Regions from separate parts of the Marinobacter sp. THAF197a genome, predicted to be linked through region 3. Evidence: predicted binding sites of a transcription regulator. Region 3 holds the regulator's gene; each other region holds the start of a gene.

Region 1 (8,034 bases), 640 kb from region 3:
TGCGATCGCAGAACCGCCGCTGGCGATCGGCTTCCTGATCATCGGTTGCCAGTTGCAGTAGTCCCGTTGGGTGCCAGAAGCGGTTTTGCCAGGGCCGATAGAAACGTTGGCTGAAACTGAGGGCCGTTGCAGAAAGCTCAGTCTGTGCGTTGTACTCCACGCCAAGTTTTACATAGAGTGCGCCCTGGGGATTGCCAGATGCCGCAGAACCGGTGTGGGGCGCCTTGTCCAGTAGCAGCACCTGAACACCCCGTTCCGCCAGGTTGCGGGCGAGCAAGGTGCCGGCAATTCCTGCACCGATAATGGCAACCGTGCCAGTTTTCGCCTCTTGTTTAGTCGCATTCCCCGGCGCGTAAATACCTGCAAGCATTTCCCGCTTGCGGCCAAAGCCAGGGACTTTGGCGATCTCGAAGCCAGCCTCTGCAAGGCTGCGGCGCACACGGCCAACGGCGGTAAACGTGGCCAGGGTCGTTCCGGGTTTGCTGTGGCTTGTGATCAGCCCGATGGCGTCGTCCAGCCACATGTCCGGGTTTAACGACGGGGCGAAGCCGTCAAGGAACCAGGCATCGGCTGTAAAAGTGAGATCCTTCCAGGCGTCCAGGACATCTCCAAAATACAGGGTAAGCCGAACCCGACCTCCGGCCAGCACCAGCCGATGAGTGCCCTTGATCAGTGGAGGGTACTGTTCGATAAGCTCCGCTGCCAGGGGGGTTAGCTCGGGCCAGTACGACAGGGCCTTTTCGAGGTCCTGACGGCGCAGGGGAAATCGCTCTACCGACACAAAATGCAGAATGGCGCTGTCATCGGCCGAGCGCTGCTTTAACCATTCCGCCCAGGCGGCGAGAAAATTCAGGCCCGTGCCAAAACCGGTTTCAGCAATCACAAAGTGGCTCGCGTCTGGCACCTGCTGGAACCGCTCCGGCAACTGGTTATGCCCGATAAAAACATACCGGGTTTCTGCCAGGCCGTTGTCCCTGCTGAAATATACGTCTCCAAACCGGGTGGATTCGGGCACGCCGTCGCGCCAGACAAGTTCTGCCGGCTCCATGGCCGGCGGCAGGCAGGGGGAATGCATGGTGCTCAGTCTTCAGTGTTAACCAGAGTCACTTTCTCGATCACGACGGCCTGAACCGGAACATCCGCCATGCCCTGGCGATGTCCGGTTTGTACGCCGGCAATCTTGTCGATCACGCCCATGCCTTCGGTGACTTTGCCAAAGACCGCGTAGCCCGCACCACGCACACCAGCATTCAGGAAATCGTTTTTGGCGACATTAATGAAGAACTGAGAGGTTGCTGAATTTGGGGAGCTGGTTCGGGCCATGGCCACGGTGCCCCGAAGATTAGGCAGGGTTGCTGAAGCTTCGTTAACGATGGGGTTCTTGGTCTGTTTACGGGCCATGGTGTCGGTAAATCCGCCGCCCTGAATCATAAAGCCGGGAATCACCCGGTGAAAGATCGTACCGTCGTAGAATCCGTCTTCGACATAGGAGAGGAAATTCTCCACGGTTTTCGGGGCTACGTCAGGGCGCAACTCAAGCTCAAAGGCCCCTTCAGAGGTAACAAAGCGAACCTTCGGCAGTTCTTCTGCCTGAATCGGAGTGGCCAGCATCAGGGCAGCGATGGCGGCAAACAGGACTGACATCACAGTTGATACGGGTTTTACGATATTTGTCATTTCAGAGGCTCTCACAGTTTCAGTTGTTATCAGGAATCCTGAGACAATCCGGATAGAACAAAATTAGCGAAGATCTTAACAGATCCTTACCTGAATAAGTGCAAATCAGAACAGCGTAGGCCAGGTGATTGGGCTACGCTTTAATCATTATCAATACCGGGCCTGGTTGTACGGTGATCACTCTGAATGCGGGAGGAGCCTAGTGAGAATCCGTAAGGGGTTTGAAGAAAAGTCCCGGCTTGGCCGGTTGTTGATCAATCGCGGCTATTTGTCGGAAGGTCAGCTGGACGAGGCGTTGTTGTTGCAGCGGGAAACCGGGCAGCGCCTGGGCGAAGTGCTGATCGCCGCTGGCTGGGTGACTGACAAGGAACTGCATCGTGTTCTCAAGCACCAGGCCCGTTATCGTAATGCGGCAGCGCTGGTTACCATGGTGACGTTGCCGTTTCAGCCGTTGGTGTCGCTGGCGGCTGGCAATACCAGCGCGGCATCCATGCCTGCACAGGCCGGTCAGTTATATGAAAAGGGGGGCTTTGCGCCTCTGTCTGACAGCGATATGGCCGGCGTAACGGCTCAAAGCAGTGTGGGCTTGCTGGAGCGTATTGAAACGGTTGCCGCAATGCCGGGAAGTGCTGGCGGCGTTGTTGATGATCCGCAACTCGCCGGACTCGATTCAGTAGAGGGAATCAAACTGGCCGCCAACATTTTTGTGCCAGTGCTCAGTTTCCTCGATTCCGACCTGACCATCTCTGGTGTTCACTACAGGGAGGGTGAGCCCCGATATTCCATTCGAGAGGATGGTGCCTTGAGACTGGCGTTTCCCGAACGGATTGAGGAGATCCGGATGGACAACATCCGCGTGAGCGGCAATCAGAGTCCATCCATGGGGAACGTGAGCATTCACAACATACGGTTTCATCCGGATTCCCAAATGACGATGTACACCCGTTAATGCACGGGTAAGGTGAATCTGACGAAAAACGCCCGGATAGCTCATCCGGGCGTTTTGGTTTGCAGGGTCTGTCAGGCGCTGGCCAGAATGTTGCCGCCGGATACGCTGGTTTGCTCGCCCTTGGCACCATAAAGCTTCTGTTGGGCAGAGGCCCCACGGAAGATGTCCGTGAGTCGCGTCAGGCGTTTTTGAAGGTGTCCGACAACACGACCGTTGTTCTGGTTCAGTTCCTGGCACGCACGAAGGCGCCCATCGGCGGTTTTCCAGAGTTGGTACAGGTCTTCCATGCCGCCGGCACGGATAAACCTCGAGGGCTCGCCGGCATCCGGTCGGTACCCCATGCTCACCAACAGGCGGATCTTTTGTTTCGCACGCTCACGGATATCCGTCAGGATGTTGTTTTTCTGAGCGGTTATTTCCTGGAGCGGAGCGATGTCCGAGGACGCCAGGAGTTGTTTTTCCTGGTTGAGAAGGTCCGCCAGGGTTTCAAGCTGGCGGATGTCTTCTGAGAGGAGGGTCTTCAATTCAATGATTGCAGCCATGTCTTACTCACCCGAAAATGCTTTTATCCATCTCAAGCATTTTCTGGGCCAGTTTCTCTGCATCAATTTTGTAGGTGCCATCTTCCAGTGCTGCGCGAATCTGCGCAATGCGGTCGTCATCCATTTCCGGGTAGTCGCCCAGTTTCTGTTCCAGCTGCTTCAGGTTTTTTGCCTGATTGCTGAGACTGACGTTGTCGCCGCGGGCAGCCGTGCTTTGAGCCTTTGCCTGCTCTCCAGCCGTGGAGGGCGTGCTCTGGCTGCCTGTTGCTTTGTCGGCCGTGGTTCTGGTGGTGTTGACCTGGCCGGGGCCAATTCCATTTAAGTCAACTGACATAAGGATACCTGCTTGCCTGTGGCCACCTTCAAAGGTGGCGGAATCGGGTTTATATCTGCGTATCGGCAGCGTTAAGCTGACCTTTAGAAAAAAACGGAAAAAATTTTCCGCTGGGCACGGATTTGCCGTTACATGGCAATTTCCACCCGGCCAGGAGCCGTGACCGTTGCCCGAACCGTGCGTGCTGATTGCAGATTCTCGACCATTACTTGCTCGCCGACACTGGCACTGGCCAGCGCCTTGCCTCGGGAACTGACCGAGAACACTGCGGATTTGGCGGTGATGATAACATGATCGCCCCGCTCAACGGCATTGGGAGCTTCGAGCAGATCTGGCGTCAGCACCGACCCTGCATTAACTGGTCGCCTCACCAGCATGCCGGATACCTGTTCGCTATCTGTGAGAATGCCTCTGCGGCTGGCGTTGATCTGCACCTGCTTTTCCTGCAACAGTTCACCGCTGATGCGCTCACCGCGGGCCAGAGGCCGAGCTGCCACAAGGGCGGGGCCGTGTACTTCGATACTGGCTGTGACGAACATCCGCCATGGCCGCTCCCCGGCACAGGACACCATCACCGATGGCGATGTCGTCCGCAGGGGATCGTTGGTAAATGCGGTTTCGAGTGCCTGTTCGCAAGCAGCCAGGCTAAGCCGGCTATCGATGCTGCCGACAGCGAAGCTCACCTCGTATTGTTGCTGGCGCTGCTCGTCGGCCCAGGCTTCGATAAATTGACCGGCGGCATCGCGTATCTCGTTTGCGGTGGTGGCCGCAGCCGCGGTATTCAGGCCGAGGGTCGATAGGCAAAAGGTCGCTAAAAAGATGGTTCGCATCTGCACTGCTTTGTCCTATGCTGTCAGTTAGGCATATTTATGCGAGTTCCGTTAAGGAAAATGGCGCTGGGGCCGTTAACCTTGATTGGACACCGGGCGTCAATGTTTTGGTCCGGGTTCGCGTAAGCAAGTTGTTTAATAATAACTGAGCAAATTCTGTGCCGATCGTTGGCATGCCGGGAGTAGAAAGTTATGGCAGGGGTGTTGGACAGCGTTAACCAGCGGACGCAGCTTGTTGGTCAGAACCGGCTTGAGCTGTTGTTGTTCCGTTTGCGCGGGCGGCAGCTTTACGGGATCAACGTTTTTAAGGTGAAGGAGGTCCTTCAATGCCCGAAGCTGTCATCGATTCCTAACAGCCGCCAGGTAGTTCGGGGCGTGTCCCATATCCGTGGCGAGACCATCCCCATCATCGACCTGAGCATGGCTATTGGCATGGCAGGCATTCCGCAGGAAGAGCTGGCCACAAGCTTTGTCATCATTACCGAGTACAACCGCAAAACTCAGGGCTTTCTGGTGACGGGTGTCGACCGGATCATGAATATGAACTGGGAAGATATCCTCCCGCCACCCAAGGGGGCTGGCAAGGATGTGTACTTGACGGCGGTCACCAAGATTGATGACAAACTTGTAGAAATCATTGATGTAGAAAAGATTCTTGCAGAAGTTTCTCCGCTCAGGGAAGATGTCACCGAAGAGCTGAAAACTCGCAGCGCCGAGCGTGTGCCCGGGCATTTGCCGGTACTGGTTGTTGATGATTCGTCTGTGGCGAGGCGCCAGATCGAGCGCTGCCTGACCGCGATCGGAATGGAAGTGGTCACCAAAAATGACGGTAAACAGGCGTTGAACTATCTCAAGGAGATCACGGGGGACGGTTCCACTGCCCGAGACCACTTATCGTTGATCATTTCCGATGTGGAAATGCCGGAGATGGACGGTTACACCCTCGTTACCAGAATCAAAGAGAATCCGGCGCTCAGCGGCATGTATGTGATGCTCCATACATCCCTGAGTGGTGTCTTTAACCGGGCGATGGTTCAGAAGGTCGGTGCCGATGACTTCATGGCGAAATTCAGCCCGGACGAGCTTGCCGAGCGGGTAATGGAAATTATTGACCAGAACTGATGCCTCGGCTCATGGACTTACCCACGATAGAGATCCAATGAAAGCGGAAATTACGCCTCAGGAATACGAAGCCTTCAAGACATTCCTGCAGGACGCTTGTGGCATTCTGTTGGGTGACAACAAGCAGTACCTGGTGAAGAGCCGTCTACGCAGGATTCTTGAGGAAAACAACCTGAATTCACTGGGTGAGCTTCTCGATCGCTTGAAGCGGGTGGGGCGCAGCGGCCTGCGTGAGCTGGTTATCGATGCCATGACCACCAACGAGACCCTCTGGTTTCGGGACAACCACCCATTTCGTATCCTTCAGGACAAGCTATTGCCGGAGTTCGCCGAGCGCAATTCGCTTCAACCGCTTCGCATCTGGTCTGCTGCGTGCTCAACAGGACAGGAGCCCTACTCGGTAGGTATGGTTGTGGATGAGTTCCGGCGCAACCGGCCCGGGAAGTTGCGGGACGTAAAAATTACTGCAACGGATATTTCCAAAAGCGTCCTGGAAGTGGCCCGGCGGGGCGAATATGAAATGATCGCCATCGGTCGTGGGCTGTCACCAGAGCGGCAGAAGCAGTTTTTTACGCCCTCTGCCAACGGTGGCTGGCAGATAAAGCCGCAAATCAAGGCCATGGTGGAGTTCAAGGAACTCAATCTGCTTGAGCGGTATATGCTTGGCAAGTTCGACATCATCATGTGCCGAAACGTACTGATCTATTTTTCCGCGGACCTCAAGAAAGACATCCTTACTCGATTGCACGGGGCTCTCAACCCCGGTGGCTATCTCATTCTGGGCGCCTCTGAATCGTTGAACGGCCTTCCTGATCTGTACGAGATGGTTCAGTGCCACCCCGGCATTATCTACAGGAAGAAATAACTCATGCCATTGAATGTCTGGGTGCTGGTGGCTGCCCAGGCGCTGGCCATGTGCACCGCGCCTTTTATCGTATTCATCGGCTCCATCCAGGGGCGTTTGCTGGCACCTGCGCCAGAGCTGGCCACCTTGCCGGTCGGATTGGTGGTGGTCGGCACGGTTTTGGCCATCAAGCCGGCGACCTGGCTGATGGAGAGGGTAGGGCGCAAGCAGGTAATGCTTCTGGGCGCGGTTTCCGGGGTTCTTGCCGGTTTGCTGGGGGCCTATGCTTCCTGGCAGTCGCACTTTACCCTGATGTGTCTTGCTGCGGTTCTGGGTGGTGCGGGCCTGGCCGTGGTGCATCAGTATCGTTTTGCGGCGATGGAGTCGGTTGCACCGGATTTGGCCGGCTCGGCCGCTGCGAGAGTGTTGCTGGGTGGCCTGGTTGCAGCCTGGTTGGGGCCTGAAGTGGCTGGCCTGGGCAGTGGTCAATCTGAATCCTACCCGTTCCTGTACAGTTGGGCTGGATTGGCCGTGGTTCAGGCCCTGGCGTTTGTCATTCTTGCGCTCGGGTACCGTGCCAAGTCAGAACGGGTGCCCGAAACCGTGGTTGGCGGAGGTCGCCCACTCAGGGAGATTCTGGCAAACCCGCTGGTTTGGACAGCTATCAGCGGCGCCGCCATTGGCTACGCAGTGATGAGCTTTATCATGACGGCAACCCCGTTGAGTATGACGGAAATGGCCGGGCATGATCTGGATGACGCCAAACGGGTCATCCAATTGCACATCATGGCTATGTATCTTCCGTCACTGATTTCCGGTTGGTTGACCCGGATTGTCGGCATCCCGTTAATGATGGCGGCGGGATTGTTGGCGTATCTGGCTTGCATTCTGCTGGCGGCCAGCGGTATCAGCTTTCACCATTATCTGTGGGCTCTTCTGTTGCTTGGCGTGGGGTGGAATTTCCTGTTTGTTGGTGGGACGACCCTGTTGCCCCAGGGCTACCAGCAGTCTGAGCGTTTCCGTGTGCAGGGCCTGAATGACATGATGGTGTTCACCGCCCAGGCGACAGCGGCATTGAGTGCCGGCGCTGTACTGGCCTCGGTTGGCTGGGCAAGCCTGCTACTGGTGGCGGTACCATTATTGGTGCTGCACAGTGTTTTGATGTCGGTTTGGTTGCTGCGGTCACGAAGAGCGACCACAAACTAGGTTTACGTCATGGATCAGCTTAATCTCAGGCACCTCTATTATTTCTGGGTCATCAGCCGTGAGGGCTCGATTGCCAAAGCCAGCGAGCTGCTCGATCTTGCGCCGCAAACCCTGAGTGGCCAGCTTGCCACTTTCGAGGAATCAGTCGGAGGGCAGTTGTTCAGCCGGGAAAGGCGGCGTCTGGTCCTGACCGAACTGGGGCAATTGGTTCAGTCCTACGCCAACGACATTTTTGCACTGACTGGGGAGCTGTCTGAAACCTTGCGTTTGGCCCCCGCTGATCGCCCGCTGAGATTGGCGGCCGGCGTTTCGGCGTCTATTCATAAGCTGATTGCTTTTCAGTTATTGCAGCCGGCCCTGAAGCTGAACAGGCGAGTCAACCTGGATTGCCGAACAGGCCGCGCCGAAGATTTGCTTCTCAGTCTCAAACGCAAAGAACTGGATGTCGTGCTGACAGACCGTATGCCTCAGACCGAAGCGGTCACAGATCGCTTCGCGGTTCATCCCCTGACATCGTCTACCATCAGTTT
Region 2 (8,034 bases), 2.0 Mb from region 3:
TTTCCCTGGCTGCTGCACCGGAACTGGCCGTCTCGTTGTATCGCGAGTTCCTGCTCAGTGCCCGTAACCAAATGGGGAGCGAGCGTGTGGAAGAGGGGGAGTTTGGCGCGGATATGAGTGTGGCGCTTATCAATGACGGGCCAGTCACCTTTTTGCTGGAGGTTGCGCAGAAACATTAATGCCCCGAAATGTTGCGCGTGCCATTTGCCTGCGCGTTTCTGGTGCCACATTGTCGGGTGTATGGTGTGAAGACGATGTCGTGAAACGGCTTGGCATGGTTTAACTATATGTTTTAGATTGGAAAAGTCTGTTTTGGCCTCGAGTTTGAGTGATCTGCGTATCGGAAAGCTGGCAAACTTTTGGGCATAAAGGGTTGCCTTGCAGGCACCAAAAAGGCTAAAAACCGGTTGTTAAAAATTTGCAAAAATACATTCACTGTATTAAAACAAGCTCATCACTAAGAGCTTTAAGAAAGGCTGTTAAGTGGTTGAGATGTAAGGCTCAGCTTGATGGCTTGAGTCATATAAAAAGAAAAAATGTCGTGTCCCGCAGGATATAAATGGGAGGCGATCAGGAGTCCGGCAAGCGCAGCCCAGGCTGTTTTGCCAGCAAAAATCGGGATTTAGAACCCGTCGAAAACCTGAGTTAACTCAAAAAGGAAGACGCAACATGAAAAAAACTATCCTTGCTTCTGCTATCGCAGCTGCAACTTTCTCTGGCGCTGCTCTGGCCCAGGAAAGCAACCTGCCGACCGTATACGGTAACATTCAGTATGTTCTGAACCACGACAATGTTGACGGTGGCGGTTCTTCTGTTGAGCATCGCGACAACGGTTCGACGCTCGGTGTGATGCATGACCATGAAATCGCTCCTGGTCTGACTGGTTTCTTCAAGGTCGAAATCGACCGTCTTGGCGCTGACGACATCAATAGTGCGAACGATCCAGAAGGTCGTTTCCGTATTGATGAAGCGTACATCGGTGTTAAGGGTGAGAACTTCGGCCAGCTCTGGGTTGGTACCGACGACACAATTTACGAGCTAGCCGTAACAGAGATTTCAGAATTTTACGAAGTCGCACTGCTGAACCAGGCGGTGAGTTATGACACAGGCGAGGGTGACATGGTTCAATACCTGTCTCCTAATTTCGGTGGATTGACTATCGGCGCCGCTGTCCAGGTCAACGGTGACGATGAGTTTGGCAAGAAGTCTTACCCATGGCAGCTGGCTGCTATGTACGAGGTTGATGCCCTTGAGCTGGCGTTCGCTGTTGACTCAAACGACGGTGGCCGCGCTTATAATCGCATAAGGACCGTTCCCAGCGAGAACAATGAGAATACCTACGGTCTGCGCGCCAGCTACAACCTGGACAATCTGCGTCTGACCGGTGAATTCCACACTCGTAAAGATGTGGCCGACACCTTTGGCGTGATGGGTATTTATACTCTTGGTAAGAATCAGTTTGCTCTTTCTTATGAGCTGACTCAGTACGACGACAATTTCAGCGACGCGCAGTTTGCTGACAAAGACATCGACACTGTGACACTACAAGCGCTGCACAACCTGTCTGACCACATGTATGTCTACTTCGAGGGCTACCTCGGTGGCGGCGATGACGGCGTATACGGCGTTGCTAACAAGAGTGAGCGTTCACTCGCTTCCGTTGGTGCTGTTTACTACTTCTGATCAGCAAACCTGCTAATCAAGTAGTCTCGAAAACCGGTGGCTCAGGTCACCGGTTTTTTTGTATTTTTAGGGGCCTGTTATTGGGAGTCTGCCATGGAAGTCGAACTTGAAATCAAACTGACTCTATCGGAACGGGCGCAGGCAAAAGCCCTCCAGTGGTTGCTTGCGCAGCCTGAGGCCAGTCGCGGTGGTCAGAAGGATTTGATGAATCGCTACTACGATACGCCGGACGCAGCGCTTAACAGGGCCAGGGCGGCACTTCGGGTGAGACAATCTGGAGATCGCTACATCCAGACTCTGAAAACTCAGGGCGAGTTTGTTGATGGTGCCCATCGCCGTCAGGAATGGGAATGGCCGCTGCCGGGGCCTGAGCTTGACCTGTCATTGCTTGAAGACACGCCATTAAAGCAAAAGCTGGATCTGCAGAAACTCCAAGTGGCCTTCGAAACCAACTTCTCCAGGCAGGTGGTGATGCTTGAAACTGCGGACGCACTTGTTGAAGTTGCCGTCGATTTTGGCGAGGTCGTCGGGGGTGGGAGGTCTCGTCCCTTGTGCGAGGTGGAGTTTGAGCTGAAGTCCGGAAACTCGTCACTGCTGTTGAGCTGGGCCAAGGCACTTGCTGTTGAGGTGCCGGTTTTACTGAACCTGATCAGTAAGGCGGAGCAGGGCTACTATCTTGCGGGTATTACCGGCAGAGAAACACGGGTGGCAGAAGATGGAGAGTGTGCGCGCGGGTTCCTGCGGGCGTTGAGTGACTCCTGGCTCACAGGGGCTGTGCTGGCATTGCCGGAAGACTGTTTCAGACAATTAACTCAGAAATCCACGGAGTCAGGATGTCATGCTACATGGCGCGAGGTAGAGGGCTTTCTGAAATCGGGATGCAACACCCGAGATCTGCTTGATCATGTGCCGCGCCTGGGTTTCCTCCAGTTGGCCTTGGCGGAAGGCTGACGGTGCACAGAAAAAAGGGGCCGGATAACCGACCCCTCTCTGCACTACTGCCTGTGTTATCCGGGCAGATAACGTGTCAGAACGATTTGGTCCAGCCTACCCAAACCTGCGGTTTGTCAGCGCGTGGGCTGCCGAAGGGAGAGTCGCTTTTGCTGATGTCCGCGTAATCGACGTTAAGGCTGAACTCGCCCAATTCGCTCGCATCCTTTGCAAGGCTGGCTGAGTAGTGTACGTAACTGGCATCTTCAAAGCCGGCCTTACCATCAACATCGAAATCATAGTAGCCAACGGTGAAAGACGCTGCGAAATCGTTCGCCAGTGGGAGCGAGGCAGAGCCGTAGTAGTAGATGTCGCCCTCATCGAAAACGTCTTCCTGGTTTTCGCTATGAGCAGTGTATGCTACACCGACGGCGAAGTTACCCAGCCCGATCTCGCCATAAATTTCACCGAAATCGATGTTTTCCGGGGCATCGGTGTAGGCGTAGTAGATGTAGCCGACATCATACGCGATGCCCTCCACGTCGCCCGCGAAGCCAAAGTAGAGATCCAGTTCGTGCGTGGCCTCGTCTCCAAAGTCTATCGTGGAAACCCATGTTCCGGCGTAAAGCCCGCTTGCGTCCTCGTAGTCAACGCCGCCCTGAATAGCGGAGGCACCTTCCGTCTGGGTGAGGCCCCGGAACATGTAGTTGCTCACGGCACCAATATTTGCAGACAATTCTGCGTGGGCGATACTTGGCACGGCCAGCGTCCCGAGCAGGGAAGCAGTGAGTACCGAAGCAGTCAGGTTGTATGCGTTGCGTTTCATCGGATACCTCTTGGATCGATTGTTTAACTCACGGTTGACTAAGCACAGTCGATGCCAATAAATGAAACTTATTATAAATCAAAGGCATCCGTGAATCCTCCGTTATTGCGGTTGCTGAGTTGTCCCAATGTGCACTAAGTCTGGGCGTCAGTTTTTGCGGCTGCACCAGATTGCACCACGGAGTGGTGCGTCAGCTATGGCAGGCTCAGAAGCGCTGTTGCCACGCTGAAGTAAATCAGCACGCCGCTGACGTCGGCAATGGTTGTTATCAGTGGCGTACTTGCCGTTGCCGGGTCGAACTTCAGCTTATCCAGCAGGAAAGGCAGCAGCATACCAATGAGGCTGCCCACCATCACCACAGCGATCATGGTAACCGCCACCACAAAGGCAATCTCCGGCCCGGCCCTCATAAAGCCAACCACCATTACGGCGGCAGCCATGGTGACACCCAGGGCACTGGCTACCAGGGTTTCTTTGCCCAGCAATTTGCCCCAGTCTGCGATTGTTACATCGCCGGTGGCCATACCCCGTACCATAAGCGTGGCTGACTGTGCCCCGGCATTACCGGCGCTGGCGACCAGAAGAGGCATAAAGAACAACAACGCAATGTGCTCGGAGATGATGTCTTCGAAGTAAGCGATGCCCGCGCCGGTGAAGATATTGGCAAATACAAGGATGACCAGCCATTGCACCCGTGAGCGGTAGAGCGAGAACGGTGTTGCATCCCTCAGGCCGGTTTCCAGTTTGCCCACCGTGGCCCCTTTGTGGATGTCTTCGGTGGCCTCTTCTTCCGCTACGTCCATGGCGTCATCGTAGGTGACAATGCCCACCAGCCGTTCGTCCTGATCCAGGATTGGCAGTGCCAGCAAGTCGTAGCGTGATATCAGTCGGGCCACTTCTTCCTGGGGAGTGTCGGTGCTGGCGGTCACCAGGCCCGTAGCAATCAGGTCATCCACCGGCGTGCCGGGCATCGCGGTAATCAGGTTCCGAAGGGAAACTGCACCCACCAGTTTGTGCTGGTTATCGATCACGTACGCCTGGTAGATGGTTTCTTTATCCGGCGCGGTGTTTCGGAGTAGGTTAATCGCCGCGCTGGCGGACATGCCGGTGCTGATCACCGCGTATTCCGAGCTCATCAGTGCGCCGGCGGTGCCTTCTTCAAAGCTTGCCAGGCGCCTAAGGTCTTCGCGCTCCTTGCTGGCGAGGGATTGGAACAGGGCGTGTTGACGGTTCTCATCCAGCAGGTTGAAGAAGTCGGCCCGTTCGTCCGAGGGCATGGCGGTTACTAGCTCAGCCAGGTCTTGGGTGGGCAAGAGCTCCGCGATCAACGTTTGGGTGTTGGGGCCGATATACCCGAATACCTTGGCGCTTTGTTCCGTTGTCAGGGCCCGGAGAAGGCGGACGCCTTCCTCGTTATCCGGATTTTCCTCAACAAACTCCGCGAGGTCGGCGGCATTGAAGGTGGCCGCCGCGGCCTGAATCTGCGCTTCGTCACCGGTGGCGATCGCCTCAAAGAGGGGTTGATAGAATTCGGAGTCCAGGTATGACATGCGTTACCTTACTCTTTTGGTGTCATGGTTTCGGCTGTCTGCTCGTTGTGATTGTGCAGGTCTCGCCACTGCTTGAGGAATTCCCTGTACCGGTCCAGGGCCTCCTCAACCACAGATACAGATGGGGTGTCGGTTGATCGGACCAGCACAATCAGTCCCTTGCCCTCGACCTCTTCATTGGTGGGAGGGTGGCAAATCACTTCATTGTCGTGATCGATATACGCCAGGGCGGTGCCTATGCCGTGGCGCACGAGTGCGCTGACAATGTCTGCCCAGACCAGGTCGTCCAACTCCAGATCATAGCGGTGAGGATGGTCGCGCTCGTAGTTGAACATGTCTTCCAGCACCTTCTCTGAGCCGGGTGCCACCACGGCGCGAACCATGATCTCCGGGTAGGTGCGCACCGGGCGGATGGTGGTGCGTACCCCAAGTGTTTTGAAACGGTCGCGATTGTGATCGCTCACGCATTCCACCGTTGTTCGGCCCCCCAGGTTGGATTCTACCAACCTGTGGGCGATATCGAAGGTCAGACTGTCTGAGAACGGATCGGATTCGTCTGCGGCGAGCACAATGATGTGTTTGGCACTGCCGGCATGCACCGCTTTCAGGGCTTCTGGATCGTTGCCCGCGCCATGAAAATGGACCATCCCGCAGTCGGACAGTTCTGCAGGTAATCCGCCCGGGAACTGACGGGTCAGTAGCATGATGGGTACCGTGTGGTATTCGGGTACCGAGCGGATCTGGGAGGCAAAGCGCATAAAGTACTGCTCGCCGCCACTTCGTGGGGTGTTAATGATTACGATGTGATCTTTCATGTTGTAAATCCAGCGTCCGGTCAGGATTCGTTCACGGCGGTAGAACCGGTATTCAATATAGTCGCTGACGATCAGTGTCAGCAGCGTGATGGCGCTGATAAACATCAGCAGGATGGTGCTCAGGCGGCCAACGGTGGTTTCTGGAGCGAAATCTCCGTAGCCCACGGTGACCAGTGTGGTCATGGTCATCCACACCGCCTCAAACAGCGTCAGAGGCTCTGCCGCCCAGATAATCAGTATCTGGGTGATGAGCAAGCAGCCCAATATGACAAAGAGCCGCCGCATTCGGCTGCGGATCAGGCCGCCCATGGGCAGGTGAGACTGCGTATGTTCGGGATTCAGCGGGCGGCGATTGCGCATCATAGAGTTGGCGTGCCTGTTCAGTCCTTGGCGAGTTCGTTATACAGTACCGGAAATATATCAGAGAGACAGGGGTTTGCGTTATGTCTGAGCCTTGGGGTTCATTGCCAGCGGAACTGGCCAACGATGTGTCAGGTTGTTGGGCTTCGATATTCCCGGACGGGATTCCAGGCTGGTTGACCGATGACGCAGACCTGACGGAGGCCGATATTGCCGAAGCCTTTGCCCGAAGCCTGTTCTTGCGGCAAACCATAGAGCGACATTCTGAGCAGATTCGCTCGGCGGTACAGGCACGGCCACTGCAAGAACCCACCACCGAATCCTGGCTGGCGGAGCGCTGGGCATCTTTCCTGGGCTCGGTGGATTCAGAACCAGCGCTGCACTCAGCTCTCAGGCAATTCCGGCGGGAGATCCAGTTCCGGATTATCTGGCGGGATCTGCTTAAGTGGGCCGACCTTCAGGAAACCATCGCCGCCACCAGTGCGTTCGCCGATACCTGTATTGATGGCGCGCTGGATTGGCTATACGAACAGGCTTGTGAAGAGTCCGGCACGCCCTGGGGCAAAGACCCGGTAACCGGCGAGGAAGCTCCCCAGAAAATGGTGGTGCTGGGTATGGGCAAACTCGGCGGCCGTGAACTGAACGTCTCTTCTGATATTGATCTTATCTTCGCCTTCCCGGGCAAGGGTGAAACGCGCGGTGGTCGGCGAGCCCTGGATAACCAGCAGTTTTTTATTCGTCTGGGGCAAAAACTGATCCAGGCGCTGGACCAGATCACCGCCGACGGGTTTGTGTTCCGTGTGGATATGCGCCTGCGCCCCTACGGCCAGAGCGGCGCCCTGGCCCTGAGTTTCGCAGCGCTGGAAACCTACTATCAGGACCAGGGCCGTGACTGGGAACGCTACGCGATGGTGAAAGCCCGGGTAGTGGCGGGCGACCAGCGGGCAGGGGAGGTGCTGATGAGTAGCCTTCGGCCCTTCGTTTACCGGAAGTATATTGATTTCAGTGCCTTTGAGTCGCTGCGCAATATGAAGGCAATGATCAGCCGGGAAGTGCGCCGCAAGGGGCTGGAAAACAACATCAAGCTGGGCAGTGGCGGCATCCGTGAAATCGAGTTTGTGGTGCAGGCGTTTCAGCTGATTCGGGGCGGCCGGGACCGGGAGCTGCAGCAGCGGGAACTGCAGGTGATCCTTAAAGAGCTGGAGGAGCTGGAACTACTGCCCTCCACCGTGGTTCGGGAGCTTCGGGATGCCTATGTGTTCCTGAGAAACCTGGAACATGCTCTTCAGGGCATGGAAGACAAGCAGACTCAGGAGCTGCCCGACGATGCACTCTCACTGGCTCGGATATCACGAATCATGGGTTACGGGGATTGGTCCGCCTGCCAGAAGGCCCTGACAGAGCATCGTGAGCGTGTGGCCACACATTTTTCCAATATCATTGCCTCGGAGGAAGAGGAGCAGGAGGGCGAAGCCGGCATTGAGGATGGCTGGTTCGAGCTTTGGCTGGCGGAAATGGAAGCGCCTGCTGCCGTGGAGTGGCTCTCTGAGCAGGGGTTCGAGCGCCCTGAAGACAGCGTCCAGAAACTGACGGACTTACGGGACAGCCGCACCGTGCAAACGCTGCAGACCCAGGGTCGAAGACGACTGAATGAATTCATGCCACTGTTGCTAAGCGCCCTGACAGGTGTAGAGAATCCCTCAGAAACACTTGAGCGGGTGCTTCAGCTTGTTGAGGCCATTCTGCGCCGCACCGCGTACATGGTGCTATTGTTGGAGAACCCAGGCGCCCTGACCCAGTTGGTACGCCTGTGCAGCGACAGCCCCTGGATCGCCAGCTTGCTGGCGGAAACCCCGTTGTTGCTGGACGA
Region 3 (8,034 bases):
CGATCACCGACGTTTGGCCGGGCAAACCAGACCGACCGAGCAGACTATCCGCCGAGATGACAGATTCACACGCTCCAGACACCCCCGACTACCGCTCCTCAGCAGTTCGAGCCATCCGCATCGAGCGGGAAGCTATCGAAGCCCTGGAAGGCCGTATCAACGGCGACTTCACCAGAGCCTGCGACGTTATCATGGCCTGCAAAGGCCGGGTAGTGGTCACCGGCATGGGTAAATCCGGCCATATCGGCAACAAGATTGCAGCCACATTGGCAAGCACCGGCACGCCCTCCTTTTTTGTTCACCCGGGTGAAGCCAGCCACGGCGATATGGGCATGATCACCCCGCAAGATGTGGTGGTTGCCATCTCCAACAGCGGCAGCACCAGCGAGGTGGTGACCATTCTGCCGCTGATCAAACGCATGGGGGCACCGCTGATCAGCATGACCGGCAACCCGAACTCTGTGCTGGCTCAGGAAGCGGTCGCCAATCTGGATGTCAGCGTTGCCCTGGAGGCCTGCCCGCTTGGCCTGGCACCCACATCCAGCACCACAGCGACCCTGGTCATGGGCGATGCGTTGGCCGTAGCCCTGCTGGAAGCCCGAGGCTTCAGTGCCGAAGACTTTGCCTTCTCTCACCCGGGCGGCAGTCTGGGACGGCGCTTGCTGCTGCGGGTTTCTGACATCATGCATACCGGCGACCAGATTCCCAAAGTTCTTGAAAATACCACCCTCAGCGGCGCCCTGCTGGAGATCAGCCGTAAAGGGCTGGGCATGACCACCATCGTCGACGCCCAGGGGCATCTGACCGGCATATTTACCGATGGCGACCTGCGCCGGACCCTGGACAAATCCGTCGACGTTCACACCACTCCGATCCGGGACGTCATGACCCGCCACGGCAAAACCATTCAGGCTGACCACCTGGCGGCCGAGGCACTGAACATCATGGAAGAGATGAAGATCAATGCCCTGCCCGTCACCGACGACGACGGCAACCTGGTTGGCGCCATCAACATGCATGACCTGCTGCGTGCGGGGGTGATTTAATGAGTGACTTCGCACCGCCTATGCACACCGGCTGGGACGACACGCTCAAGGCAAAAGCCGCCAGAATTCGCCTGATCGCCCTGGACGTAGACGGCATCATGAGCGATGGTCGGTTGTATTTCAGCGCTGCCGGCGACGAACTCAAAGCGTTCAATATACTGGATGGTCTGGGCCTGAAACAGTTGATGAAGGCTGGAATTACCGTGGCAGTCATTACCGGGCGCAGGTCACCACTGACAGAAAAACGGATGACCGACCTCGGCATCCCGCACCTGATGCAGGGCCGGGAAGACAAGAAAGTTGCGTTACAGGAACTGGTTGCAGGCATGGATATCGCTCCGGACCAGATTGCCTATATGGGCGATGATCTGCCTGATCTGCCCGCCCTGACATTCGCCGGCCTGGGTATCAGCGTGCCCAACGGCTACTGGCTGGTGCGTCAGCAAGCCGACTATTGCACCCAGGCCCTGGGGGGGCACGGCGCCGTGCGTGAAGCATGTGACTTGATACTCTGGGCGCAAAACCGGCTGGGCGCTACTCTGGCCCCCTATCTGGGCAAGCCGTCATGATCCCGGGGGCCCTGTCAGACATCGTTCGCAAACCCTGGGTTCGAACCCTGGCGCTGGCAGCCACGGTTCTCGCGACCGTCTTCCTGATGTGGCAGAACGAGGAAGGTGACAGTGTGCGGGGCGATGCCGCAGAACTCAGGGGCCCGTCGGAACCCGACAGTTTTATCATCGAGGGCCGCTACACAACCTGGGACGAACACGGCAACCTTAAGATGTCGATATCCAGCCCCCGAATTGAGCAGTTTGAAGACACCAACTACGCCACCATGAATGCCCCAAGGGCCAGGATTTTCAGCGAACAGGCCACCCCACCATGGATAATCGAAGCGGATGAAGGTAGCCTCCGGCAAGACGATGATCAGGTGACCTTGACGGGCAACGTCGTCGTACTCCGTCAAACCGGCGACTCTGAAGCCACCCTGAAAACCGACTCACTGACCCTGGATAACCGCCAGGGCACGGTATACACCGATCAACCGGTCACCATTACCGAACCGTTCGGCGTTACCCAGGCCAATGGCATGAAAGCCTGGATAAACGAACGCATACTGGAACTCAACTCCCGGGTGGAAGGGCAATATGAAACCATCAGGTAAGCGCACACACCGACTGCCGGTCATACTGGCCGCACTGATGCTGGCCAGCCCGGCAACCGCGTTTGATCTGGATTCCGACACCCCCATCAAGGTCAGCGCTGATTCCGCCCGCCTGGACGATACCGAAGGGACCGCCATCTACACCGGCGACGTTGAACTGGTTCAGGGGGCCACCCAGCTGAACGCAGAACGGGTGGTACTGTATCGAAGCCCCGAAGGTCTAAGCCGGATTGAGGCAAGCGGCGAACCCGCCCGATATCGCCAGCCGGCACGGGAAGGTGAAGCCATGACAGACGCCCGGGCGCGGACCATCACCTGGTCAGCGGCGGAAAACCGGCTGACGTTCGAGCGCCAGGCAGTGATTGAACAGGGCAACAATGTGTTCCGGGGCGACGTCATCCAATACGACACCGTGCGCAGGGTGGTCACTGCAGAAGGCGGCACGCCTTCGGAAGAGAGCTCTGGCCGGGTGGAAATGGTGATTCAGCCTCGCGGCTCCAGCAACCCCTCAGACGAATAGGTTACTGATGGCAGTTCTCAGGGCCAGCAACCTGGCAAAAAGCTACAAACAGAAAAAAGTGGTTCTCGATGTGTCTCTGGAAATCCGGTCCGGAGAAATCGTAGGCCTGCTCGGCCCCAACGGCGCCGGGAAAACTACCTGTTTTTACATGATTGTCGGGCTTGTACCCTCCGACCGCGGCCGAATCACCATTGACAGCCAGGACATCACACCCCTGCCCATGCATGGCCGGGCACGCAAAGGCATCGGCTACCTGCCCCAGGAAGCCTCGGTATTCCGCAAACTTACCGTGCGCGACAACATCATGGCCATTCTGGAAACCCGAAAAGGCATGAAACGGCCTGAGCGGGAAGCCAAACTTGAGGAACTGCTCGAGGAATTTCACATCACCCATATCCGGGACAGCCTGGGTATGGCGCTGTCCGGTGGTGAACGGCGGCGCGTCGAAATCGCCAGAGCGCTGGCCATGGAACCTGCGTTTATTCTGCTGGATGAGCCCTTCGCCGGGGTAGACCCCATCTCGGTCAGCGACATCAAACACATCATCCGGCATTTGCGAGATAAAGGCATTGGTGTGCTGATCACCGATCACAACGTGCGGGAAACCCTCGATATTTGTGAAAACGCCTACATTGTCTCCGGCGGCCATATCATCGCCTCCGGCAATGCTGAAGCCATCCTGGCCAATCAGCAGGTCAAGGAAGTCTACCTGGGTGATGAGTTCCACCTGTAAGCGGAAGAAAACCCCTCGACGACCGAGGTCTGATTGTTTTGATGATCTGTAGCAAGTAAACTCGGCAAAGAACTTGCTTATACTGACAACAGTGAGCGGCAAGTAACCAGCGTATAACAATTTTTTTGCCTGACAGCAGGCAACGTCACTACCGGGACACCCTTGATTTATGGATCTTGAGCCATGGTTATGAAAGCCTCATTACAGCTTAAGATGGGCCAGAGTCTGACCATGACGCCCCAGCTGCAACAGGCCATTCGCCTGCTTCAGCTTTCCACCCTCGACCTCCAGCAGGAAATCCAGCAGGCACTGGAATCCAACCCCATGCTGGAAACCTCCGAGGATGACGATCAGTCTGACACCCCCGATACGGATGCCGATACCCGGGACGAACATAAAGACCGGGATTCCGACCACGATGAACCAGCCACCGAGGCTGCCTCTGACTGGGATGAAAACGAAAATGGCCCGGACTGGGCTTCCGAAAACGACATCCCGGATAACATCCCCGACGACCTGCCCGTAGACACCGCCTGGGACGATATCTACCAGTCTGCACCGGCGCCAGCCAGCAAAGGGGACGACGAGAACGAGTCGGATTTCGAAACCCGCAATTCACCGGCCGAGACCCTCCAGGACCACCTGGAATGGCAGCTCAATCTGACCCCCATGAGCGAGCGTGACCAGGCAATCGCCCACGCCCTGATGGACGCTGTGGACGAGCGCGGTTACCTGACCTCAGCAATTGAGGAAATCCATTCCGGCCTGCAGGACGAAACCGAAGAAGACCCCCTTGAACTGGACGAGGTAGAAGCGGTCCTGCACCGGCTACAACACTTCGACCCGCCGGGCGTGTTCGCCCGGGACCTGCAGGAATGCCTGCTGATTCAGCTCAACCAGTTGCCGCCAGATACCCCCTGGCTTCGACAGGCCCGCCTGGTGGTTACCCAGTTCCTGCACCTGCTGGGCAACCGGGATTACGCGCAACTGCTGCGCCGCAGCAGACTCAAAGAAGATCAGCTGCGCGAAGTTCTGGCCCTGATTACCAGCCTCAACCCCCGCCCGGGTGACGTGGTGGACCGAGCGGAGCCGGATTACGTGATACCAGACGTCATCGTCCGAAAACACGAGGGCCGGTGGCGTGTTGAGCTCAACCCGGAGATCGCCCCGAGAATTCGGGTCAACGCCAGCTATGCATCGCTGATCCGTCGCGCCGATAGCAGTGCTGATAACACCTACCTGCGGGATCAACTGCAGGAGGCCAAGTGGTTCATTAAAAGCCTACAAAGCCGCAATGAAACGCTACTGAAAGTCGCCACCCGGATTGTTGAGCACCAACAGGGTTTCCTGGACCAGGGGGAGGAAGCGATGAAGCCGCTGATCCTCTCGGATATCGCCCAGGCCGTGGAAATGCACGAATCCACCATTTCACGGGTCACCACGCAAAAGTATATGCACACACCCCGCGGCATTTTCGAGCTGAAGTACTTTTTCTCCAGCCACGTCAGTACCGCTGAGGGCGGAGAATGTTCCTCCACTGCTATTCGTGCGATGATCAAGAAACTGATTTCAGAAGAAACTCCAAAAAAGCCGTTGAGCGATAGCAAGATTGCAGCCATGCTTGGAGATCAGGGCATCAATGTAGCCCGGCGCACCGTTGCCAAATACCGGGAGGCCATGCACATCCCTCCTTCAAACGAGCGCAAACGACTGGTTTAATGTTTTTGCCGGTGCACGAAGCACCGGACACGCAGCCCGGTGGCAACACCGGCATGATGACAACAGGAGACGCCTATGCAACTCAACATTTCAGGCCATCACGTAGAACTGACCCCTGCATTGAAGGATTACGTCAACACCAAGTTCGAGAAGCTGGAGCGTCACTTTGACCACATCAGTAACTGTCAGGTGACGCTGGAAGTTGAGAAGGTACGTCAGATGGCTGAAGCCACCCTGCATGTCATCGGTGGCGATATCCATGCAAAGGCAGAGAGTGAGGATATGTACGCCGCGATTGATTCGCTGGTGGACAAACTGGACCGCCAGATCCTCAAGCACAAAGAAAAGAACGTAGACCGGATGCACGGCAACGGCTGAGCGCGCTCATAGCGCCATCGTACCGGGTGTTTCAATGATACGAGCTGCGGCGGGGCATACCGGCCGCAGCCTTTTTTTTACGGAATCACAGTCGATCCATGAGCGATACATCCCTGACCATCGACAACATTCTGGCTCCCGAACTGACGCTGTGCAGGGTGCCAGCCTCCAGTAAAAAGCGGGTACTGGAAACCATCGCAGAGCATATTCATCATCAGGATGAAATCCTCAGCGACACCGAGATTTTCAGCAATCTGGTTTCTCGCGAGCGGCTTGGCAGCACCGGTATCGGCCAGGGTATTGCCATACCCCATTGCCGGCTGGAGGGGCTGGACCGTGTGATCGGCGTGCTGATGACACTGGAAGAGAGCATCGACTTCGATGCTATCGACAATCAGCCGGTCGACTTGGTGTTTGCCTTGATCGTGCCCAAAGAAGCCACCAGTGAACATCTGGAGTTGCTAAGCCAGTTGGCCGAGAAATTCAACGACAACGGGTTCTGTGAACAGCTTCGCCAGTGCCAGGATGCAGCATCCCTTTACCAGCGCATGACCGCGGCATCCTGATAAGCAGTAGCACCAACAGAAGCAGGCAGGAGCGTCCATCATGAAACTGATCATCGTCAGTGGCCGATCCGGGTCCGGTAAGAGTACCGCGTTGCATGTGCTCGAAGATCTGGGTTTTTATTGCATTGATAACCTTCCCATCGGACTGCTGTTCCCGCTGACCCGGGAAGCGGCACAACAGGAAGCGCCGGGGCGGCTCCGGAAAATGGCCGTCAGCATCGACGCCCGCAACCTGTCTGCCGAACTGGCCAACTTCGAACAGATCTATCGCCAGCTTCGCGATGCGGGAGTCGTTGTCGAGATTATCTTTCTGGATGCCGATGAACAGTCCCTGCTGCAGCGGTTCCACGCCACACGCCGAAAGCACCCGCTGAGCGATGACCGTACCTCCCTCCGAGAAGCCATCACCAACGAAAAGGCACTATTGGAACCGCTGTCAAAACTGGCAGACCTTTACATCAACACCACCGGCATGTCGATGTATGAACTGCGCGACATGGTCAAACAGCGAGTGGTCGGTCGCAAGGATCAGGAGCTTGCACTGCTGTTCCAGTCATTCGGTTTCAAGCATGGCGTACCGGTCGATTCCGATTACGTTTTCGATGTGCGCTGCCTGCCCAATCCATACTGGGATACCAGCCTGCGCAAATACGTCGGTACCGATCAGCCGGTTATCGAGTTTCTCGAGCGGGAACCTCTCACCGGGCAAATGGTGGACGACCTGATCCGCTTCCTGGATACCTGGCTACCGTCGTTCGCCGACAGCAACCGCAGCTACATGACCATTTCTATTGGCTGTACCGGTGGCCAGCACCGTTCCGTCTATGTCTGCGAGCAACTGGGCCAGCACTTCCGCACCCGATACAACAACGTGCAGGTTCGTCATACTGAACTTCCCCATCTCCAGGCCCGAGGGGAGATCTGATCCAACATGATCTGCCGCCCCGTCACCATCATCAATAAACTGGGCTTGCATGCCCGCGCCACCGCCAAGCTTGTGGCCACCGCCTCCGGCTTTGACAGCCAGGTACGAATCCGCGGCAAGGGCCGGGACGTGGATGCCAAGAACATCATGCAGGTGATGATGCTGGCTGCCAGCCAGGGCACTGATATTGAACTGGTCGCCGATGGCCCTGATGAGCAGGAAGCCATCGAGGCACTCGTAGAACTGATCGGTGATTATTTCGGCGAGGGGGGTTGAGCACACCCTGGTTCGTCATTCACCTACAATCCTTTCTCACCTGAGGCCGCTAACTCCGCTATAATGCGACAGTTTTCTGATCGCAGGTGGTTTCATGACCGATATTCTGGAAAAAAGTCAGGCCCGCCAGCGCCTTCGCTCCCTCAGTGAGGCCCTGGACAGTGGTGCGCTCAAGCAGGTTGCCCGCATCCTCAATGGCGGCCTGAGCCCCAGCGATATAGCCCACCTGCTGGAATCTTCCCCTCCCCGCCAACGCGCCCTGCTGTGGAACCTGGTCGATAAACAACTGGAAGGGGAAGTACTCCAATATCTCGGTGACGACATCCGCGCCTACTTCCTGAGCCAGCTGAACGCCCAGGAACTTGCAGATATCATTGAGGATTTTGAATCCGACGACCTGGCCGACCTGCTCCAGCAGCTGCCAGACACGGTGATCCAGGAGGTCCTGGACACCATGGACGAGCAAGACCGGCAGCGGGTAGAGGAAGTACTCTCCTACCCCGAGGACACTGCCGGCGGCCTGATGAATACGGACACCATTACGGTGCGCCCGGATATCAGTATTGACGTGGTACTGCGGTACCTGCGCCGCCACCGCAACCTTCCCCCCATGACCGACAGCCTGATTGTAGTCAGCCGGCGGGACGAATTCATTGGCATGCTGCCCATCACCCGAATGCTGGTATCCAACCCCGCATCCACGGTT
Region 4 (8,034 bases), 2.0 Mb from region 3:
TCAGACAAGCTGTATATCTCGGATGTGCAGGACGGCATTCGCCCCGGCGCTCCGAGAACGGTTGTTGCTGGCGCAACAGTGAGGTTTTGATATGACCCTCGGTTAGTCATATCGCTTGGCCGGGTTTCCTTCCTTTTCCCGGCATTTTTCTTCCGATGCTCCGGTTGCTCTGCGGCCGGAGCTTTTTTCGTGTCAGGGGGGACAAACGCCCGAGAGGGTTGTGATAATCTTGGCGGGTGAATACCAACAACAAAAGAGTCCGAGATGAAAATTCTGATTGCGGATGATCATGCGGTGGTGCGACAGGGTTATGTCAGCCTGTTGTCGATGGCCCTGGAACCCTGTGAAATTATGGAGGCGGCATCTGGGGAGGAAGCCTGCGACTTCAGCAGAAGGCATCAGCCGGACCTGATCATCATGGATGTCGGACTGCCCGGCATCAGCGGTATTGAGTCCGCGGCCCGAATTCTGGAGGATCAGAAAGATGCTCGCATCCTGTTTTTCAGCATGTACAACGAAGTCCCCATCGTTAAGCGCGCCCTCCAGGTAGGCGCCATGGGATACATCACCAAGTCCTGCGATACCGACACTCTGATCAAGGCGGTCCAGCGAGTTGCCGAAGGTGAAATTTTTGTTGAATACGATCTGATCATGAAGTCGTCGTTCAACGATCAGGCCTCCGAGTCCGCAAAATTGCAGCAGTTGACGCGCCGCCAGTTTGAAGTGTTTTCCATGCTGGCTCGCGGGTTAAGCAATGATGAAATTGCCCATGCCCTGGCAATCGAAAAGAAAACCGTGGCCAATACGGTGACCGCCATTAAGAGCAGCCTTGGAATCGAGTCGATGGCGAAGCTGGTCTTCTTCGCCATTGATGCCGGGCTGGTTCAAATCTGCACGCAGCCAGCGGCATCCGTTTCCCAGGAGTAACGGCTGCTTAGTCTTCCGCGTCCTCAGCAGAATCGATTTTCAGTTCGTTAATCTTCCGGGTCAGCGTATTCCTGCCCCAGCCAAGCAGCACGGACGCATCCCGGCGGCGCCCGCCGGTGTGCTTCAGGGCCACCTCAATCATAATCTTCTCGAACTCCGGTACGGCGGTGTCCAGGATCGACTTCTTGCCGCGCTTCAGTTCCTGTTCTGCCCAGTTTTTCAGGCCTTCCTGCCAGGTCTGGCCAGTGGCGCTGTGCTCACTTTCCGCCTGGTGCAGGAGTTCCGGGGGCAGGTCATCTACATGAATCTCGCGCCCGCTGGCCATCACGGTCAGCCAGCGGCAGGTGTTTTCCAGCTGGCGGACGTTGCCGGGCCAGGGCAGGGTGGTCAGGTACTCTTCGGCATCCGGGCGCAACAGCTTCGGCTCCACCGCCAGTTCCTTGGCGGCCCGTTTCAGGAAGTGCTGCATCAGGCGGGGAATATCTTCCCGCCGTTCCGCCAGCTTGGGCAGGTGCACGCGGATAACGTTCAGGCGGTGGAATAAATCTTCCCGGAAGCTACCTGCCTGCACCAGTTTTTCCAGGTCTTGATGAGTGGCGGCGATGATACGCACATCCACTTTAATCGGGGTGGTGCCGCCTACCCGATAGAATTCACCATCGGCCAATACTCGCAGCAGACGGGTCTGGGTGTCGGCTGGCATATCACCGATTTCATCCAGAAACAGGGTGCCGCCGTTTGCTTGCTCAAACCGCCCCTGGCGGGCTGCGCCGGCGCCGGTGAAGGCGCCCTTTTCATGGCCGAACAGTTCAGATTCAATCAAATCCTTGGGGATAGCGGCCATGTTCAGGGCGATGAACGGGTTGCGGGCCCGGGGGCTGTGGTTGTGCAGGGCCTGAGCGACGAGTTCCTTACCGGTGCCGCTTTCTCCGTTGATCAATACCGTGATGTTGGAGTGAGACAGGCGGCCGATGGCCCTGAACACTTCCTGCATGGCCGGAGCTTCACCGATGATTTCGGTATTGCGCTGGGCGCTGTCGGCCTGGGGTTCGCTGGCGGCCCGTTTTTCATGACTGTGGGCCACAGCGCGTTTCACCAGGGCCACGGCATCGTCCACATCAAAGGGCTTGGGCAGGTATTCGAAGGCACCGGTCTGATAACTGGTAACCGCACTTTCCAGGTCCGAATGGGCGGTCATGATGATCACCGGCACATCCGGATGCTTGTCGACAATCTGTGAAAGCAGGGTGATGCCGTCTACTCCGGGCATGCGGATATCGCTGACGATGGCATCGGGCTGTTCGTGTTCCAGTCGCATCATGATGCTTTCGCCGCTGTCGAAAACCCGCGGCTGCATACCGGCCTGGTTGAGGGCGCGTTCCAGCACCCAGCGAATGCTCTTGTCGTCGTCGATAATCCAGACGTTTGCCGGTTGGCTCATTGGTTGTCCTCCAGAGGCAGGAAGATAATGAAATCGGTTCTTCCGGGCTCGCTCTCACACTCCACCAGCCCTCGGTGCTGGCCGATGATGCTTTGGGTAATGGATAGGCCAAGGCCGGTTCCTGAGGCCCGGCCACTGATCATGGGGTAAAAGATGTTCTGCAGAAGATCCGCTGGAATACCCGGGCCGTTATCGATGATGTCGGCGCGGCACACCAGCCGGTGACGACGGTGGCCTATGGTGAACTGGCGCAGCGCACGGGTACGGAAAGTGATGGTCGGCGGTACATCGGAAGGACTTGCACCTTCGTTCTCGAAGGCCGCCTCCATGGCGTTACGCGCGATGTTCAGGAATGCCTGGATCAGTTGTTCTTTGTCTCCGGGGAACTCGGGAATGCTGGGGTCGTAATCCCGTTTCAGCCGGACCCGGCCCCTGCTTTCGGCTTCCACCAGGGTACGTACCCGCTCCAGAACCTCGTGGATGTTGGTGGGCGCGATTTTCAGTGCCTTGTTGGGGCCGAGCATACGATCGACCAGGCTGCGCAGGCGGTCTGCTTCGTCAATGATTACCCGGGTGTATTCGCGCTGGTCTTCATCGTTCAGCTCCCGGTCAAGCAGTTGAGCCGCGCCACGAATGCCGCCCAATGGGTTCTTGATTTCGTGGGCCATGCCGCGAACCAGGATCCGGGTGGTCTCCTGTTGGGAGATAATGTCTTCTTCGCGGCTGATGCGCATCAGCCGGTCCCGGGGCTGGATCTCGATCAACAGCTCCATGGGTTCAAGGCTGATGGGTGTCACCGAATAGTCCACCGTCAGCCTTGAGCCGCTCAGTAAAGCGAACTCTGCTTCTCGCCGGGTGTAGGATTGGCCATTGCCTGCTGCCGCATACAGGGTTTTCAGAGCGTCCGCAGAATCGAGCAGAACGTCTTTCAGGGGCAGGCCCTGGCTACGGGTCATGCTGGTTTCAAAAAGACTTTCGGCGGCGGGGTTCAGGTAACGGATGGTCAGGTCGTTTCCCAGCACCAGAACGGCCGTGGTCAGGCTGTCCAGAATGCTCTTATAACCGCTTCCCAGCGAGATGGATGGTTGGAACGACATGCTTGGTTTCCGTTTTAAACTCATAGTAGTTACCCCGGTTTTGCAAAAAACGAACCAGTTTTGCCTGGTGAGATACGACGATGGTCTAAGTACGGGCACAGCAGGGCCCGGAGGGCATCCGGGTGCTGTAGGTTGGTGCAGATGGGGAGCTTGTCGCTACAGGCAGCCGGGGTTTTGCCCCTTCGCTGCCCAAAGTATGGCTTTATCGTGGTGCGGTTGCACTAAAGTGGTGCGTAAATATCAGTTCAGGCGCGAAGGTCGGTGAATGGTAAAGGTGATTGGCTGGCCGCTTTTCACCTGTATGCCTTCGCGATCCACGATGTGAACGCCCGCCTGATGGGTGCCCCGGTCAATATTGCGGACGGTGATGGAGCCTGAGGTGCTTTGGCCAACTGGCTGGCCGTCCAGGGTAACCTCATAGCGATGACCGCGCCGCAGGCTCGGGGTGCTGCGCACTTCAAAGGTGACGTCGCCGTTGCCACTGTGGAAGGCCTGATCGTTCTCAGGGGAGATCAGGGACAGGCTCTCATAGGCTGCGCCTTCGCGCTCCACTTCCTCAAGCAACTGTTCGGTTTCTCTCACCGCGTCAGGCTTTGGCAGTGTGATGGTGGTTACCGGTTTAACCTCGATTTCTTCCCCACCCTGCATGGGCTCGTCCGAGAAGGTTACATTGCCCTGGGCATCCACATGGCGGTAAACCTCTGCGTGGGCGGATGCGGTGGCCAGCAGTAACAAGCCGGTTGCGAGCGTGAGCGGTGCTTTCATGACAATAACCTGCGGTAGTGAACTGTCTCGATTATCGGCGGCGGGTGCAGGCATTTCAACGCCGGAGGGCGATCCCTTGGTTACATATCGTTAAGGGCGCGGGGTGTTTGGCGGGATTTGAGAAAAACGGCACAAAAAAGCCCCGCACGGGGCGGGGCTTTCAGGCTTAAATGCCCTGCACCTTATTGGTGCATTGCATTAGCAGGAGTAGTAAAGCTGGAACTCAACCGGGTGAGTGGTCATGTTCAGCTTCTCAACTTCACCGCGTTTCAGGTCAATGTAGCCTGCGATCATGTCTTCGGTGAACACGCCGCCACGGGTCAGGAACTCGTGGTCTGCTTCCAGGCAGTCCAGGGCTTCAGACAGGGTCTCGGCAACCTTCGGAATGTTCAGAGCTTCTTCCTTCGGCAGGTCGTACAGATCCTTGTCCATGGCATCGCCAGGATGGATCTTGTTCTGGATGCCGTCCAGGCCGGCCATCATCAGGGCAGCGAAGGCAAGGTACGGGTTAGCCGCCGGGTCAGGGAAGCGCACTTCGATACGACGTGCTTTCGGGCTGTTTACGTACGGAATACGAATAGACGCGGAACGGTTGCGGGCAGAGTAGGCCAGCATAACCGGTGCTTCATAGCCCGGAACCAGTCGCTTGTAGCTGTTGGTGGCCGGGTTGGTGAAGGCGTTGATGGCCTTGGCGTGCTTGATCACACCACCGATGTAATACAGAGCGGCTTCGCTCAGGCCCGCATAGCTGTCGCCGGCGAACAGGTTCTTGCCGTCTTTGCTCAGGGACATGTGTACGTGCATACCGGAACCGTTGTCACCAACCACCGGCTTGGGCATGAAGGTGGCGGTTTTGCCGTAGGCGTGGGCCACGTTGTGTACGCAGTACTTCAGGATCTGAACTTCGTCAGCCTTGCGGGTCAGGGTGTTGGCGCCAACGCCGATTTCACACTGGCCAGCGGTACCCACTTCGTGGTGGTGTACTTCAATTTCCAGACCCATGGATTCCATGGCGGCACACATGGCGCCACGAAGGTCGTGCAGGCTGTCGACCGGCGGAACCGGGAAATAGCCGCCTTTAACGCCTGGGCGGTGGCCGATGTTGTTGCGATCGAAATCTTCGCCGGAAACCCAGGCAGCTTCTTCGGAGTGGATGTGGTAAGACGCACCTTGCATGTCCACATTCCATTTAACGGAGTCGAACACGAAGAACTCGGGCTCCGGGCCAAACAGCGCGCCATCGGCGATGCCGGTGGACTTCAGGTATTCTTCGGCACGACGGGCAACAGAGCGGGGATCGCGCTCATAACCCTGCATGGTAGACGGCTCTACAATGTTGCAGGTGATGTTGACAGTGGTTTCTTCGGTGAACGGATCCAGTACGGCGGTCTCGTCGTCCGGCATCAGGATCATGTCGGATTCGTTGATACCTTTCCAGCCAGCAATAGAGGAGCCGTCAAACATTTTGCCGTCAGCAAAGAAATCTTCATCGGCTTCGGTGGCGGGCAGGGTGACGTGCTGCTCTTTTCCGCGGCTGTCGGTGAAGCGCAGGTCAATCCATTTCACTTCGTGTTCTTTGATCAAATCAATCGTCTTGGACATTGTGCATGCTCCGTAGTGATGTCGTGTTCGTTATGCCGGATCGTTCAGCGGGCTGAAGCCCGATCTTTTTCAGGTCAGGGCAGCTTAACAGAAGCTGTTGGCTCTTACCTTTCAATTACGGCTGCACAAGGATAAGCAAGGGGCTTGCCAGTTTTTCGGTTTTGCGCCAGAACAGCGCAGCGGCAAGGCTTTGGGGCGATTCTGGCGCACCGGAGTGCAGCTTACAGGCATTGGTTGCACTGAATGTGTGCACTTTATTGGTGCATTGATTCTTATCCTGCCTGATAACGGTGCATTAGCCGATTGGTTACATATTAGGCACTATTCTTCATATTATCGACATGGACTTTTCTATATACTGCTCGCCGCTAAATTCTGCAGGATACCCGTTGTGATTGATAAGCTTAGAAACGTTGCCATTATTGCCCACGTTGACCACGGTAAAACCACCCTGGTTGACCAATTGTTGCGCCAGTCTGGAACTTTGGACCGTAAAGAGCTCGAAAACGAGCGCGTTATGGACTCCAACGACCAGGAAAAAGAGCGTGGCATCACCATTCTGGCGAAGAATACCGCGCTGAAATGGAAAGACTACGACATCAACATCGTGGACACCCCGGGGCACGCGGATTTTGGTGGCGAAGTTGAGCGAGTCATGAGCATGGTAGACAGTGTGCTGTTGGTGGTGGATTCCATTGATGGCCCGATGCCGCAGACCCGTTTTGTAACCCAGAAGGCGTTTGCCGCTGGCCTGCGCCCGATCGTGGTGGTTAACAAGATTGACCGCCCCGGCGCGCGCCCGGACTGGGTGGTGGATCAGGTATTTGACCTGTTCGATAACCTTGGTGCCACCGACGAGCAGTTGGACTTCCCGATTGTTTACGCCAGTGCCCTGAACGGCATTGCCGGCATGGAGCATGAAAACCTGGACGACAACATGGATGCCGTATTCCAGGCGATTGTCGACCATGTGCCCGCGCCTTCCGTAGATCTGGACGGCCCGTTCCAGATGCAGATTTCCCAGTTGGACTACAACAGCTTCCTGGGCGTGATCGGTATCGGCCGCATTATGCGTGGCAAGGTCAGAACCAACACTCCGGTGGTGGCTGTCGGTGCCGATGGCAAGAAGCGTAATGGTCGTATCCTGAAAATCATGGGCCACTCCGGTCTGCAGCGTGTGGAAGTTGAAGAAGCGCAGGCTGGCGACATTGTGTGCGTGAGTGGTCTGGATCAGCTGTACATCTCTGATACCTTATGCGATCCCGCCAATGTTGAGGCACTGCCGGCGCTGACCGTTGACGAACCCACGGTATCCATGACCTTCCAGGTCAACGATTCACCGTTTGCTGGCAAAGAAGGCAAGTACGTGACCAGCCGTAACATCAAGGAACGTCTGGAAAAAGAACTGCTGCACAACGTGGCGCTACGGGTAGAAGAAGGGGACTCTGCTGACAAGTTCAAGGTCTCCGGCCGGGGTGAGCTGCACCTGTCCGTATTGATCGAGAACATGCGCCGTGAGAACTTCGAGTTGGCCGTGGGCCGCCCGGAGGTTGTGATCAAGGAGATCGATGGCGTCAAGCAAGAGCCTTACGAGAACGTGATCATTGACATTGAAGAGCAGCACCAGGGTTCCATTATGGAACAGATGGGGCTGCGCAAGGGCGACATGACCAACATGATCCCGGACGGCAAGGGTCGTATTCGCCTGGAATACACCATTCCGGCCCGCGGCCTGATTGGTTTCCGGAATACCTTCCTGACCATGACATCGGGCACCGGTATTCTGACGTCTACCTTCAGCCACTACGGCCCGATCAAGCTGGGTGACGTAACCAGCCGCCAGAATGGTGTGATTGTCTCCATGGCCACTGGCACGGCGCTGACCTACTCCCTGGAAACCCTGCAGAGCCGTGGCAAGCTGTTCCTCGACCCGGGCCAGGAGATCTATGAAGGCCAGCTGTGTGGTATTCACAGTCGCGACAACGACTTGGTGGTTAACCCCACCAAGGGCAAGAAACTGGACAACATGCGTGCCTCTGGTAAAGACGAAGTGATCGGGCTGGTGCCGCCCATCAAGTTCACCCTGGAGCAGGCGCTGGAGTTCATTGACGACGACGAGCTGGTGGAAGTAACGCCCAAGTCGATCCGTCTGCGCAAGAAGCTTCTGACCGAGAACGAGCGTAAGCGCGCGGGTAAGAAGTA

The links. Region 3 encodes sigma-54, which starts transcription at its own class of promoters, with help from an activator protein. Its sites were predicted from a motif close to ANTGGCATNNANNTTGCTNT; they were not measured.
Region 1: a site for sigma-54 is predicted at 4,479-4,498, ahead of flgA (flagellar basal body P-ring formation chaperone FlgA). Genes of this name have one in related genera too.
Region 2: a site for sigma-54 is predicted at 3,479-3,498, ahead of FIV08_RS02955 (TorF family putative porin). Genes of this name have one in related genera too.
Region 4: a site for sigma-54 is predicted at 5,965-5,984, ahead of glnA (glutamate--ammonia ligase). Genes of this name have one in related genera too.

The regions. Positions count from the first base shown of each region.
Region 1 is NZ_CP045324.1:2,216,646-2,224,679, reverse strand. Features, by position in the region: gene mnmC (bifunctional tRNA (5-methylaminomethyl-2-thiouridine)(34)-methyltransferase MnmD/FAD-dependent 5-carboxymethylaminomethyl-2-thiouridine(34) oxidoreductase MnmC) at 1-1,075, opposite strand, end outside; gene FIV08_RS10320 (peptidylprolyl isomerase) at 1,081-1,677, opposite strand; gene FIV08_RS10315 (pilus assembly protein PilB) at 1,880-2,626, shown strand; gene FIV08_RS10310 (flagella synthesis protein FlgN) at 2,698-3,168, opposite strand; gene flgM (flagellar biosynthesis anti-sigma factor FlgM) at 3,176-3,502, opposite strand; gene flgA (flagellar basal body P-ring formation chaperone FlgA) at 3,631-4,332, opposite strand; gene FIV08_RS10295 (chemotaxis protein CheV) at 4,525-5,454, shown strand; gene FIV08_RS10290 (CheR family methyltransferase) at 5,492-6,319, shown strand; gene FIV08_RS10285 (MFS transporter) at 6,323-7,504, shown strand; gene FIV08_RS10280 (LysR family transcriptional regulator) at 7,514-8,034, shown strand, end outside.
Region 2 is NZ_CP045324.1:633,958-641,991, forward strand. Features, by position in the region: gene dtd (D-aminoacyl-tRNA deacylase) at 1-179, shown strand, start outside; gene FIV08_RS02945 (porin) at 670-1,683, shown strand; gene FIV08_RS02950 (CYTH domain-containing protein) at 1,777-2,634, shown strand; gene FIV08_RS02955 (TorF family putative porin) at 2,711-3,439, opposite strand; gene mgtE (magnesium transporter) at 3,634-4,989, opposite strand; gene FIV08_RS02965 (potassium channel protein) at 4,998-6,167, opposite strand; gene glnE (bifunctional [glutamate--ammonia ligase]-adenylyl-L-tyrosine phosphorylase/[glutamate--ammonia-ligase] adenylyltransferase) at 6,248-8,034, shown strand, end outside.
Region 3 is NZ_CP045324.1:2,858,182-2,866,215, forward strand. Features, by position in the region: gene FIV08_RS13260 (KpsF/GutQ family sugar-phosphate isomerase) at 57-1,046, shown strand; gene FIV08_RS13265 (KdsC family phosphatase) at 1,046-1,615, shown strand; gene lptC (LPS export ABC transporter periplasmic protein LptC) at 1,612-2,211, shown strand; gene lptA (lipopolysaccharide transport periplasmic protein LptA) at 2,195-2,731, shown strand; gene lptB (LPS export ABC transporter ATP-binding protein) at 2,739-3,464, shown strand; gene FIV08_RS13285 (RNA polymerase factor sigma-54) at 3,648-5,183, shown strand; gene hpf (ribosome hibernation promoting factor) at 5,259-5,561, shown strand; gene ptsN (PTS IIA-like nitrogen regulatory protein PtsN) at 5,660-6,127, shown strand; gene rapZ (RNase adapter RapZ) at 6,168-7,052, shown strand; gene FIV08_RS13305 (HPr family phosphocarrier protein) at 7,059-7,328, shown strand; gene mgtE (magnesium transporter) at 7,423-8,034, shown strand, end outside.
Region 4 is NZ_CP045324.1:624,328-632,361, forward strand. Features, by position in the region: gene FIV08_RS02900 (TonB-dependent receptor family protein) at 1-90, shown strand, start outside; gene FIV08_RS02905 (response regulator transcription factor) at 265-927, shown strand; gene ntrC (nitrogen regulation protein NR(I)) at 935-2,368, opposite strand; gene glnL (nitrogen regulation protein NR(II)) at 2,365-3,465, opposite strand; gene FIV08_RS02920 (DUF4124 domain-containing protein) at 3,706-4,230, opposite strand; gene glnA (glutamate--ammonia ligase) at 4,429-5,832, opposite strand; gene typA (translational GTPase TypA) at 6,224-8,034, shown strand, end outside.